Linked DNA regions of Prochlorococcus marinus str. MIT 1214. Each later gene encodes a partner of the first gene's protein in a complex. Links are inferred from orthologs where the notes say so. Each region holds a gene or a part of one and is shown in the gene's direction. Other genes may lie near its edges. The genes, in order: pheT and pheS.

What was found.
Region 2: the proteins of pheT (region 1) and pheS are in contact, whole or in part, in a crystal structure (PDB 6P24), measured with the Escherichia coli proteins. The link is inferred for Prochlorococcus marinus str. MIT 1214 from one-to-one orthologs.

What each region holds. Positions count from the first base shown.
Region 1 is NZ_CP114777.1:346,785-353,316, reverse strand. What follows is about bases 89-3,128. They hold pheT (phenylalanine--tRNA ligase subunit beta), read left to right. Parts: upstream 89-391; coding sequence 392-2,866; downstream 2,867-3,128. Other genes in these bases: rpmG (50S ribosomal protein L33), read right to left, coding at 89-275. Also shown: rpsR (30S ribosomal protein S18), read right to left, coding at 1-50; more of rpmG, read right to left, coding at 78-88; O5639_RS01835 (molecular chaperone DnaJ), read right to left, coding at 3,580-4,617; O5639_RS01830 (hypothetical protein), read left to right, coding at 4,810-4,989; O5639_RS01825 (ATP adenylyltransferase), read right to left, coding at 5,010-5,846; O5639_RS01820 (hypothetical protein), read left to right, coding at 6,358-6,532.
Region 2 is NZ_CP114777.1:834,124-840,437, reverse strand. What follows is about bases 1,609-4,430. They hold pheS (phenylalanine--tRNA ligase subunit alpha), read left to right. Parts: upstream 1,609-2,426; coding sequence 2,427-3,434; downstream 3,435-4,430. Other genes in these bases: O5639_RS04905 (NAD(+) kinase), read left to right, coding at 3,530-4,430; surE (5'/3'-nucleotidase SurE), read right to left, coding at 1,609-2,358. In the rest of the region: O5639_RS04925 (bifunctional riboflavin kinase/FAD synthetase), read right to left, coding at 20-982; O5639_RS04920 (DUF3611 family protein), read left to right, coding at 1,010-1,567; more of surE, read right to left, coding at 1,570-1,608; more of O5639_RS04905, read left to right, coding at 4,431-4,438; precorrin-6y C5,15-methyltransferase (decarboxylating) subunit CbiE, read right to left, coding at 4,442-5,728; O5639_RS04895 (hypothetical protein), read left to right, coding at 5,827-6,114; O5639_RS04890 (DUF3122 domain-containing protein), read left to right, coding at 6,098-6,314.

The sequences.
Region 1 (6,532 bases):
TCTCCAGGCTTTATTGGAGAGAGCTTTTGCTTGAATACTGAATTAGTCATTTTTAAAAAGTGTATAAAAGGGGATGATTATTTGATTTCTCTATGAATAGTCATCTTATTTAATTCAGGGCAGAATTTTTTAAGTTCCAGTCTCTCAGTAGTGTTCCTACGATTTTTTTCTGTGGTGTATCTAGATACACCTGCAGAACGCTTTTCTGAGCTAGGTACAGATCTAGACTCAGTACATTCTAAAGTGACCACTATTCTGGTACCTTTTTTAGCCATATGAACTCAGCTCAACTTTTGTGAGTCTAGGGAACGAAGTACAATCTTACTAGGCTAAGCACCCTTTTTTATAAATTCATTTGAGCACCTATGTTTAACTCCTGTAAGAGCAAATCATGAAGGTATCAGTTTCCTGGCTAAAAGATCTTGTCGTATTTAACAATGATATTGATGAATTGGCTGAAAAGCTTTCAATGACTGGTTTTGAAGTTGAATCATTAGAAGACTTATCAGCGCAAGCAAAGAATGTTGTTATTGGTTATGTAGACGAAATCACACCACATCCAAATGCCGAAAAGCTTAAAGTTTGTTCAGTAGATGTTGGTTTACCCAAAAAACTAAGTATTGTTTGTGGTGCACCAAACGTAAAGCCCGGATACCACGTCCTTGTTGCGAAGGTTGGAGCCTATTTATCTTCAAAGTCATTAAAAATAAAATTATCTAATTTACGAGGCGTAGAAAGCGCAGGAATGATTTGTTCATTGGATGAATTAGGGATTGAAAGTAGTAATGAAGGTATAGAAATTCTTGAAGAAAGTGAAGATAATATCCCTCCAATTGGCTCAAATGCTGTCGATTATCTTGGTTTGAATGACATCATTATTGAATTAGCTATTACTGCTAACAGACCTGATGGTATGTCTATGGCTGGTATAGCACGAGAAATATCAATCATAACAAATTCAAAATTAACATTACCAACTTTAAATTTCAAAAAAGACTTTGAAAAATTTGAGCCACAAATAAGAGAAAAAGAAACGATAGGATCAGACTTTATTTACTCACTTACGTATATAGATAATATAGACAATACTGGAAAGATAAATAAATCGATATCTAATAAATTAAATTCATTAAGGCAAAATTGTATAAACCCAGTTGTAGACATAACAAATTTTTTAATGCTTGAGCAAGGCCAGCCTCTACATGCCTTTGATGCAGATCTATTAGATAATATAGTTGGTAGAATAGTTATGCCAAATGATTTTGGTATTAGAAATGGAAGAGAAGGTGAATCATTTATTGCACTCGATAAAAAAGAATATAAGTTAAATAAAAATATAAAGGTGATTACATGCGGCGATATTCCAATTGCAATAGCAGGGGTTATCGGAGGAAAAAACAGTTCCGTAAGTGCTAAAACTACAAGAGTATGGTTGGAAGCAGCTGTATTTACTCCTACGTCAGTTAGAAATAGTAGTAGAGAAATAGGGCTAAGAACAGATGCAAGTAGTAGATACGAAAAGGGTATATCACCTAACATGACAACTGCTGTTTCACTAAGAGCTAGTGATCTTATTTCGTTAGAATTAGGCGGTAATGTTAAATCGACTCATGTCAATAATGAGTTTATTAGAAAAGATATTAGTGTAAATATTAGAATAGACAAAATAAATAAGGTTCTAGGTAAATTAAGTTGTATAGATAGTAATGAAGTAGATAAAAGTTCTAATACATTCCGTTATCTTAATAAGGATGAGATTGAGTCTCTTCTAATAAAACTTGGTTGCCTAATTACTCAAACTTCTAGTGGTTGGGATGTACAAATTCCTCCTTACAGATCATTAGATTTAACTAGAGAAATCGATTTGATAGAAGAGATCGCAAGACTAATTGGATATGATAATTTTGATTCAAATATGCCCGATCCTCTTGAGCCAGGAGTACTAACACCTGCAAATTTGGTTGAAAGACGTTTACGAAATTCCTTTATCCATAATGGTTTTCAAGAAGTAGTGACTTCATCACTTGTTGGTCCTGATAACACTGATGAAAATGCTGTAATAATCAAAAATCCATTACTATCAGAGACTAGTAGATTAAGAACAAATGTATGGGATGAACATCTTAAAATTCTACAGAGAAATGTATCATTTGGATCTGAAGGGTGTTGGATCTTTGAAATAGCAAAGACATACAAAAAAGATAAAGAAAGCTTTGTTGAAACAAATTTATTAGCAGGTGCTTTAACTGGAAATAAACGATTTAGTAGGTGGGGCTCAGCATCAAAACAAATTTCTTTAGATTATTTTGAAGCAAGAGGAAAACTCAAGCAATCACTTGACGTTCTTGGAATTGAAACTATTGATAAGCAACTTATCGAAAAAAAATTCATGCATCCGGGTCGAACTTCTGAATTATTTGTTGAGGGAAAAAGTATCGGCTTCTTCGGACAAATTCACCCTTCTCTATCCGAGGAATATGATCTAATTAAAGAAACTTACTTATATAACCTTGAGTTAGATTCATTGGTTAAGGCCTCGACAAGGAAAACAAATTGGACAAGAGTTTACAAGGATTACCCAACTGTTCCTTACATGGAAAGGGATATTGCGCTTATTCATTCAAGAAAATATAGTTCCTTAGAAATAATAAATCTAATAAAGAAATCTGGTAGACCACTTTTAGAAAAAGTGGAATTGATAGACCGTTACGAGGGATCTTCTATTCCCCATGATTCAGTTAGCCAGGCTTTTAGAATAAAATACAGAGATCCAAAGAAAACCCTAATAGAAGAAGATATAAATCCAATACACGAAAAAATAAGAAGTGCTCTTAAAGAAAAATTAAATGCGGACCTCAGAAGCTAGTCTATCAAGTCTATCATAAGACTCACTAATAGTCTCATGCTAAGACCTGTATTAGACTAGTTGGATGGTATTTTTTGCAATAATATTAAAAATTTCATTGCATCCAGTAGAAGCAAACAGATTGTTTATTTGGTTAGAACTACACTAGGATGAATAAAATTTAAAATTAAGCTCGATAAACACATACAAACCAAAAAGAAATAGTCTTAATAGTCCGATAAAGGACTCAAGCCTAGACTCACTTATGATCTCATAGTAGATTCATTAGAATTGTTTAATCCTAGTTCCGGAAGTATTTCTAATTAATTCAAATCCCAGAGATTTCTTATTGGGTTTATTTGCATAACTGTCTATCAAGCAGTTATGCTGAGTTGTAAAGCATGTTGTACCAGTGTATTATAGCCTCGAAAGAACGAATGGACATCAGATGGACATTTATAACGTCTAGCTACATCAAAAACGAATGGATCTAATCAGACTGCTAATAATAAAAGCCAATTTTTATGCATTTAAAATTGCAATTGATGACTTCATATACCTTTAATGTATTTTTTATATAGAGAAGATTCAATAATATTTATACTTTACCGATCTATTCTTACCTAATTCGTTGGCTTATTAACGAAAGAAAATTTATCCGACTTAATCTATTCAGTCTCCAACGAGTCTCTATACTGGACTATCTATTAGACGAATTTAAGACACTTGAGAATTTAATTCTTATATAAATCTTTGAGTAATTGATAAGCCTCATTTAGTTTTCTCATTGTTTCGTTTGATCCTCCAGCATCAGGATGATTTGAAAGAGCTTTTTCTTTATAGGCATCTCTAATAAAAGAAAGTGTTAGAGATGATCCAGCCTTAGTTGGTAAACCCAACAACTTGAGAGCACCATGAACAGTCATCGTAGACTCAAGTGTTTGGAATGAAGTTACATTTTGACTACGTTTGAATTTATTAACGAATCTACGAATAAGAGTTGGTATTCTACTTCTTAGGTTCTTAGCAGAAAAAGGGTCTTCCAGAGCTCCGGCCAATATCACAACATCATCAAAAGTTACCGAGTCGATTTTCCATTCACTGCAATAGGAATTAAGCATTTTACAAGCCGCATTCCAGGTGAAAGGTATACTTTCAGTGCCATCTACATTTGGCCAGATATCTCTAGCAAGCCAAATCATTGAAGCCTCAATAACACTTTCAGTAGGTTTTTGTCCATAAAGATATATCCAATGTTTTTCTGCAGCATCTTTCGCCTTTAATAGATCATCGATATCAATAGTGGTAATTGAGGTATCTTCCATATTTTTAAAAGTTTTATCTTTACTCAAACTTCTCTTTAGGTTGGTAGTTTGTTTTCTAATAAAGCCTGGTAATTCAATGCCTGTGGAGACAGTATTTTTTTTATTAATTAGAACATCATTAGCTTTGACATCATTGACAGCAACATTTTTTATTTCAATATTCTTATTGCCAACTATCACAAGTGCTTTTTCTTCCTGTTTACCATTATCTATTCCGTTATGAGGAGTTGATGAATCATTATTACTATTATGTTTAAAATCTAATTGTTCATTCTCGATTATTTCATCATCTAAATCATTAGATAAAATAACCTCTAATAATCTCTCGAAAACTAGTCCTCTAGCCCTAAATCCCCATTCTTTGCGAAGTCGATCGACGCCATCAACTAGATCAATTGGTAAATCAATTGATATTCTCTTAACTTCCTTTCCTTCCCCTTCCGTCACAAGATCCTAATATCTAGTCACATAATAATAGCCTTTTTATTTTCAACACACTTTTAGCTTTGAATTTATATAATTAATATCTAATTACAAAATATGAAAAAATTTTGTAATCTTTTCTTAAAATTAAATTATGGCCACATAGAACAACACAATTAAGTATCATTTGCAAAGTAGATCAAATATTAATCAAAAATGAACTTTTGCGATTCTTCCAAAAATTGGAGTGAAAGAAAAAAATTGTTTCAAGCTAGAAAATTAAATTTTTTAATATCCGTTAAAGAATCTTATGAAAGAAAGCTTGCTGCTATTACAGCATCAATATCAATGCTTGAAGAACAAATGAATTCAACAACTCCTAGTGTGGAAAGCTAAATCAACCTTAAAGCTAGTTCTTAAATTACATCTTTTAATATCTTTTCTGGACCAAATTTAATAAGAGCATCAACATCAGATCTTTGTGTACCAAGAAAATAACCAGCGAAACCAAGAGCATTTATACTAAAACCGTTTGATCTATCTGTTTTACGTGTTATTAGAGCAATCCACTCAGATGTTATAAGTAAATTATATGGTTTTAAAGGTTTTTTAATTATATCTATATCACCTAAATTCATTTCATTAATCATAGATTTATAGGAGCAGAATAAATCGTATGAGTTTGAGTTTATATTATTATTCCTTTGTCTAATTGAAATGCAGTGTGATATTTCAGATTTATTGCTATTAGTGTTATTTAATAAGGAACAAAACCAGTCAAATCTAGGACAAATACACTCATCGTGGCGTCTTGGTAATAATTGAAAATGTCTATGAGGCTGACTGGCACCAGCCTCTTTACTACTGTTAAAAAACCATAAACCTGTAGTATCATTGTCAACATTTTGAATAGCCTCAAAATCATCTTTATTTAACCAGCCATTTTGTGGTTTCCAGGAATTGGTAATTAATAACATATGTCCTATCTGTACTGGATATTTATTTAATATTAATGTATGTTTGTCATTTATTGGCTGTATTTCTAATCTAGAATCCCAAGGAATAAATGGATTTCGTTTTGGACCATATTCTATTAAAGACTTGGGTATTGGACTTTTAAGAAAACGAAGCTCAAAATCACAACATGCTTCACTGGATTTATATTTTATAGTATTAAGAGGAATTACTGCACCGCAATTAACAGCTTGTCTACTAATGTCCAGAGCTTTTGACCATATAGATTGGCTCTTCACCTCAAATAGACCTTTGATAAATATATTTATAGATTATATAATTAATAATCTATAAATTTAAAATTTAAATAAAAGCTTATTACCCAATGCCTAATCAATAATTTAAAAACCTGAATGAAGCTAATCAATATTCTAGGGATCATGAAATTTATGCTTTGCAAGCCAACCAACGCATGAATGATCAATTGCATTCACACAATTGATTCGACGCATTAGAGACGATTTGCGGGCCTCTAGAGACGGATTGATTGCTTGAAAGATCTTTTGACATATTCGAGTAAAGAATTCTTGTAAAAGAATTCTTTATGAAGATTAAAAAAATAAAAGTTCAAACTCATTAATTGGTAATCAACTGAGTAAACTCTCGAGATCGGTTGTGCTGGAAAGGTTTTAAGACAACAACTAAAAATTCAAATTTATCAATTTGCAAAATAGTTTCAGATTTTTAGCAAATAAGGTTGACGAAAGCAGGGGGGAAAGAGGTAAAACCTCATTCAGTAATGTCTCCTCAATGGATTGGGACTTTTCTGAAGACGAAGCTTTTTTAGCTCTATGCGATGCGTTTCGCGAGAGCGGGGAAACATCTGCCATGGAATTCCTGGCAACGGGTGAGGGTGCATTTCACTTTCAGGAATTAACTCAAAATGCTGCTGGAGAGGGCATTGATTTAAGTGACTCAGAATCAA
Region 2 (6,314 bases), 490 kb from region 1 along the record:
TCCAACGCTTATCCCACAATTACTTAGATTTAGAGGATTTTATCAATGTCTCTTTTGCCAAAATTGCATCTAAACTTATTTGTTTGCTAAGTGCCTCAATGTTTTCAAACTTTTTTTGAAGTCTAATTCTCTGCACAGGTTCAATAATTAATTCCTGTCCTAATAGGTTTATTTCTTTGTCCAAAAGGTGAACTTCTACTGCTGATAAGGAATTTGGATCAATAGTTGGCTGAGGGCCCATATTCATGACTGCTAAGAAACGTTCTTTTTTGTTTGCGATGGAAGCCCAGGCGGCATAAACACCCAATGATGGAAGAAATTTTCGCCCATCTATCTTCAGATTTGCAGTTGGCCATCCAATTTTTTTACCTAGACCTCTACCTTTCTCCACCGTCCCTCGAAAGGTGTAAGGACGCTTCAATAGATATTTTGCATGTTTTAAATCACCATCGTTGAGTGCTTTTCTTACTCTGCTACTGCTAAGTCGACCATGATTGTCTTCAAGAATAGGAATAATAGAAATTTTTATTCCTAGAGATGAACCTATGTTTTTTAACGTAGAAACATCACCTTCTCTATTACGTCCAAACCTAAAATTCTCTCCCACTGCTATGTGTTTGGCGTGAAGTGTTTTTACTAGGATTTCATCTACAAATGTCTCAGCACTTTTAGAAGCAAGAGTTTTATTAAATGGCACTAAAACTAATTGTTCTATTCCAAGTGGCTCTAGCAGGAATCTTTTTTCATTTGGTAAATCTAATCTTAGTCTTGATTCCCCAAAGAGAACCTCGCGGGGATGAGGCCAGAAACTTACAACTGTTGGCACACCAATTGGTTCTTTTAAGATAGCTTTTATTACTTTTTTATGACCTAAGTGAAGGCCGTCAAAACTACCTAAAGCCAATGCTGTAGGTAGTTTTGCATTTTCAGGAGCACAGAGAGGAATCAAGATAAACGTGCAAGTTTTGCGCTTTGGTGGCAAGTTTGATTTATAGCCTTATTCATTGTGATGGCAGATCAACGAGACTTTAAATTGCTTTCTTTAGGAATGAGAAGAATTGGTTGGATTCGTTTTTGGATTCAAACAATTTTAGGTGTTGTAGTAGTAGGTGTTCTTTTATTCAATAATGCAGCTAGCTTAGCTAAAGAATCAGAGAGCAGGCTGGGTCTTGCACCAGGTTTATCTCTGACGACATTATCCTTTATCTTATTGCTATTTAGTCTTTGGCAAGGTTGGTTGATCGTAAAGACAGGTCGAGCCCTAGATAGTGAGGCTCGACCAAGTAGAGGAGAAACAAGCCGCTTGCTTAAAAGAGGATTGATTGCAGATTTATTGGGCTTAGTTTTCGCTTCAATTGGTTATCAATCATTAGCAGGTGCTTTGTTTGTTCAAGCATCAATGCAAACAGCTAGCGGCTTTAATACTGGAATGAGAGGGCTGCAAGATTATTCGATTACATCTCTGGAAATGCTCTCTGTTTTAAGCAATACACAAGTACTATTTGCTCATGTTTTTGGTTTGATTTTTTCTTTATGGTTATTGCAAAGGATTTTTAGGAAAAACTAGTTTTATATTAATTTTGGCAAATCATTCAAATCTCCTCTCCAAAAAAGATCAGGTTGAATTGGCGTTAATGATGGAGAGCATAAAGCTATTTGAGATACATCACTTGGCCATTCTTTAGGTCCTTCTCCAGCTGATTGAAGATCTTTTACTGCTTCCCCAGCCATCCAGAAATAGGTGTTCCCTCTTGGATCGACCCGGCGTATGAATTGCTCCTCGTATTGTCTGATTGAAAGTCTTGTCCAAACCAAATCCCCCATTTCTTTTTCTTCACAAGGGGGAATATTTAAATTTAGGAGTAAGTTCTTTGGCCAACTTTGTTGAATTGCTTTCTCTGCAATATCTAAGGCTAGTTTTCCAGCAAAATTAAAATTTTTCCATTGAAAACATGCAATACTTACTGCAATAGATGGGATTCCATCCAAAGTCCCCTCAAGTGCAGCAGCAACAGTTCCTGAGCAAAAAATATCTGTACCTAGATTAGGCCCATGATTAATTCCTGAAAGGATTAAGTCCGGCTTTTGATCAAGAAGTTCATTAAGTGCGAGTTTTACGCAATCAGCGGGGGTGCCACTACATCCCCAGGCCTTAATACCTTCCCCAAATAATTCGTCTGCTTTCTCAGCGCGTATTGGAGAATGTAAAGTTAACCCATGACCTGTTGCTGATCTTTCTTGATCTGGACAAACAACGGTAACTTTATGTCCTCTGCTCGCAGCAGATATTGCAAGTGTTCTTATCCCTTCTGCAAAAACTCCATCATCATTACTAATTAAAATTCTCAATGGTTTCATTTTTTAGCTATTGGTTTTTAGAACTTGGTCAGGTTGCCGATTAAACTAGTACTCGAGATTGGAATTCATTGAGTTCAACATTATCCCTAAAACAGCTCATTAATGAGCTTGAGATTCTAGAAAGCCAGGCTGCAAAAGAAATTGCTTCTGCTGAAAATTCCGAATCAATAGAGAAATTAAGGTTGGGTTTCCTTGGGAAAAAAGGAAAACTCTCACTTCTATTGGGAGGGATGAAGACTCTTTCGAATGAGGAAAGACCTTTAATTGGTCAAAGAGCGAATGTTTTAAAAACTCAATTGCAAGAATTAATAAAGGAAAAGCTTGAAATTTTAAAAACTCAGGCTTTAAATCAGATACTAATAAAAGAAACTATAGATGTTACAGCGCCTCCAACAGGTACTTCTCAAGGTCATCGGCATCCTTTAATAACAACTACTGAGCAAATAATTGATCTTTTCTTAGGCCTTGGATACCAAGTTTCCGAAGGGCCTGAGATAGAGAATGATTACTACAATTTCGAGGCACTAAATATTCCACCTGACCATCCAGCAAGAGATATGCAAGATACTTTTTATTTGGGAGGAGAATACCTATTAAGAACTCATACTTCGCCTGTTCAGATTCGTTGCCTTGAAAGCAAAAAACCTCCAGTAAGAATTGTCTCTCCTGGTCGGGTTTATCGAAGAGATGCAGTTGATGCTACTCATTCGCCTGTGTTCCACCAGATTGAGGTCTTAGCAATTGATGAAAAGCTTGACTTCAGTCATTTAAGAGGAACAGTAATGGCTTTCTTAAAAGCGTTTTTTGGAGATCTTCCTATTCGATTCAGAGCTAGTTATTTCCCTTTTACAGAGCCATCAGCAGAAGTTGATGTTCAATGGAGAGGTAAATGGTTAGAAGTTATGGGTTGCGGGATGGTAGATCCAGCTGTACTAGAAGAATTAGGGATTGATCCAGAAAAATATAGTGGATTTGCTGCTGGACTGGGAGTAGAAAGATTTTGTATGGTTCGTCATGGCGTAGATGATATTAGAAAGTTATATACAAGTGATCTCAGGTTTTTAGAACAATTTTAAAAGTTAAATGTTTTTGATTAACTTCTAATTGTATTAAATAAATATAGTTGACTTTTAATTGCTAGTATTGATCAATAGTTTGTGAAGTATGATCGGTGCCCCGAGTAGGACTGATCGTTAATGACGGGAAAGAGCTTGCTGTTAAGACAGCAAAAACTTTTCAAAATAAACTAGAAGATTCTGGTTTTGATGTTGTCAGAGTTAGTAGCGCAGGCGGTTTATTAGGTTTTACTAATCCTGATCAATACATGAGTTCACAAGGTTACAACTCGTGTATCCCAGATGGTTTTGATTCTTCAATTTCGTTTGCAGTTGTATTAGGAGGGGATGGAACTGTCTTGTCTGCAGCAAGACAAACTGCACCATTGGGTATACCTATACTCACTGTAAATACTGGACATTTAGGGTTCTTGGCTGAGGCGTATCTTTCAGACATAGATAAAATTTTCAGACATTTAGTTGCAAGGCAATGGAATATTGAGGAGAGAACCAGCCTAGTAGTAAGTGTTATGAGAGGTGATCAATGTAGGTGGGAAGCTCTTTGCCTTAATGAAATGGCATTACATAGAGAACCTATGACAAGTATGTGTCATTTTGAAATTTCTGTTGGTCGACATGCACCCGTCGATATTTCCGCAGATGGTGTAATCCTCTCTACTCCTACTGGCTCAACTGCTTATTCGCTAAGCGCTGGGGGTCCAGTAATTACTCCTGATTGTCCGGTTTTGCAGCTTACCCCTGTTTCTCCTCATTCATTGGCATCCAGAGCTCTTGTCTTTAGTAATGAAGAGCCTGTCACTGTTTTTCCTGCCACACCTGAAAGATTAATGATGGTAGTAGATGGTAGCGCAGGCTGTTATGTATGGCCTGAGGATAGAGTTTTAATTAGAAAAAGTGATCATCCAGTTAAGTTTATTAGACTTTCTGATCATGAGTTCTTTCAAGTTCTAAGAAATAAATTGGGTTGGGGACTACCCCATGTTGCGAAACCTGATAAAACATAAAAATTATTGAATTTCACCTTTCAAAATAAATACAGGATTTAGAGGAGATAATCTTATATCTTCTCCAATACTTACACCTCTATATGATTGATGTTGACTAATAGATAACTTGTGAACTTTTGGTTTTAAAATTGACTCTAGCCTAGGTATAGATTTTAATGAAATCAATGGTATTACTAATATACAGGGACTGTTAATTAGCTTCAATACTTCTTCAACAATTAAATGTGAGTTTGACCCACCACCTCCTATAATAACTCTGTGTGGGTGTAAAAGATTAGGTGCTATTTTATTTTGTTTGAATATATTTAATGCGTCATCTTCAATTATCAAAGATGGAGTAACACCAGTTCTTCTTGAGTTTTCTTCAATTATATTTTTACTTCCAACTCTTTTGTCAATAGATACTAATTTTAGATTTGGAGATATCCTTAATGCTTCCAAACCTATACTCCCAACGCCACTACCTATGTCCCATATCACTCCTTGCTTTGGGAGATTAAGCTCTGCAAGAAGTTGAACTCTAATTTCTCTTTTTGTCATTAAACCAGGGCAGTCTGAATTTTGAAGAAAAACCGAATCCTCAATTCCAAATAAGGGTAAATCTTTTGATTTTATTGGCGGCTCTACTTTTTCAAAAAGAATAACAAGATGCAATGGATCAATATCCGTTGGAAAATCCTCAAATGAATTAATTTTTACGATTCTTTCATTTTTATATCCAAGTCTTTCAAAAGTCCAAAATTCATATTTCCTCTCAAGCCCGATTGAATGAAGTAATTGATAAACCTCTTTCGCACCCCCTCTATTTGAATCAGTTAAAACAACAAGCGAAGAAGGAAGCTTTTTAATTGCTTTTTCAAATAGAAGAGAGTCTCTTCCATGAAGACTGATCCATTTTGTATCTTGCCAAGGTTTTCCAAGTCTGGAAAAAGCCAGTTGAAAAGATGTAGCGGCAGGCTCAAAATAAAGTTTTGATAAAGGAAAGTTTTGAATTAATAATCTACCAATTCCAAACCAAAGAGGATCACCGCCAGAAAACACAATTGTTTTTTTCTCTTCCTTTCTTAATGAGTCTATGAAGTCATTTAGTTTGTCAGTTGCAATGAATTCAAACTTATGATTTTTTATATTTTTATGCTTTAACCAGGTTTTGAATGAATCTAAAATTCTTTTTGGACCAGTGATTCTTTCGGCTGTAAAAATTTGTTTTTTTTTAGATTCAAAAAAACTTTCAACACTTGAAGTATCAATTCCTATTACGTGTATCTGCTTTGACTCCTTAAGCATGGTTTAAATAAATTGACGTAAAAAAATATCTTTTTTATAGCTTTACTATTTTTTCCATGAAAATCAACTAAAACTTCAATAGTTAGTTTGAAAGTTTTGTGAATCTTAAAAGAAATCAAGAGGAGGAACACTTAACCAGAAGATCCAGACTGCATCAAATTTTGATAGCTCTGATTAAGCAACAAAATGATTTAGAATTAATGGATGATGGAGTTCAAGTCTTTGAAAACCCTTTTAATCATTCAGAAAAATTTGATCCTTCCAAAACAGTTGAACGTAATCAACGTATCATTAAGAAATATCAGTCACTTGTACGCTCAGCAATAGCATTAGATGCACTACTTGAATCAGAAGATTTTAATATTACTGATGGAAGGATTTCGTGATTTATTTCGTCTAATAATTTCTTGTCTTTTGATTTTTTGTTGTTTTTTCATTAGCGTAAATAAAAGTTTTGCAGATTCAAAATTCACTTTAAATGAACAAGAAAAACAGATTAAAAGAAGTTTAGAGAGCCTAAAAGACTTGGATTACCAAACTTGGCAAATTATTGTCTATCCAAGTTCCAAAGAGTCGAAGAATTTAA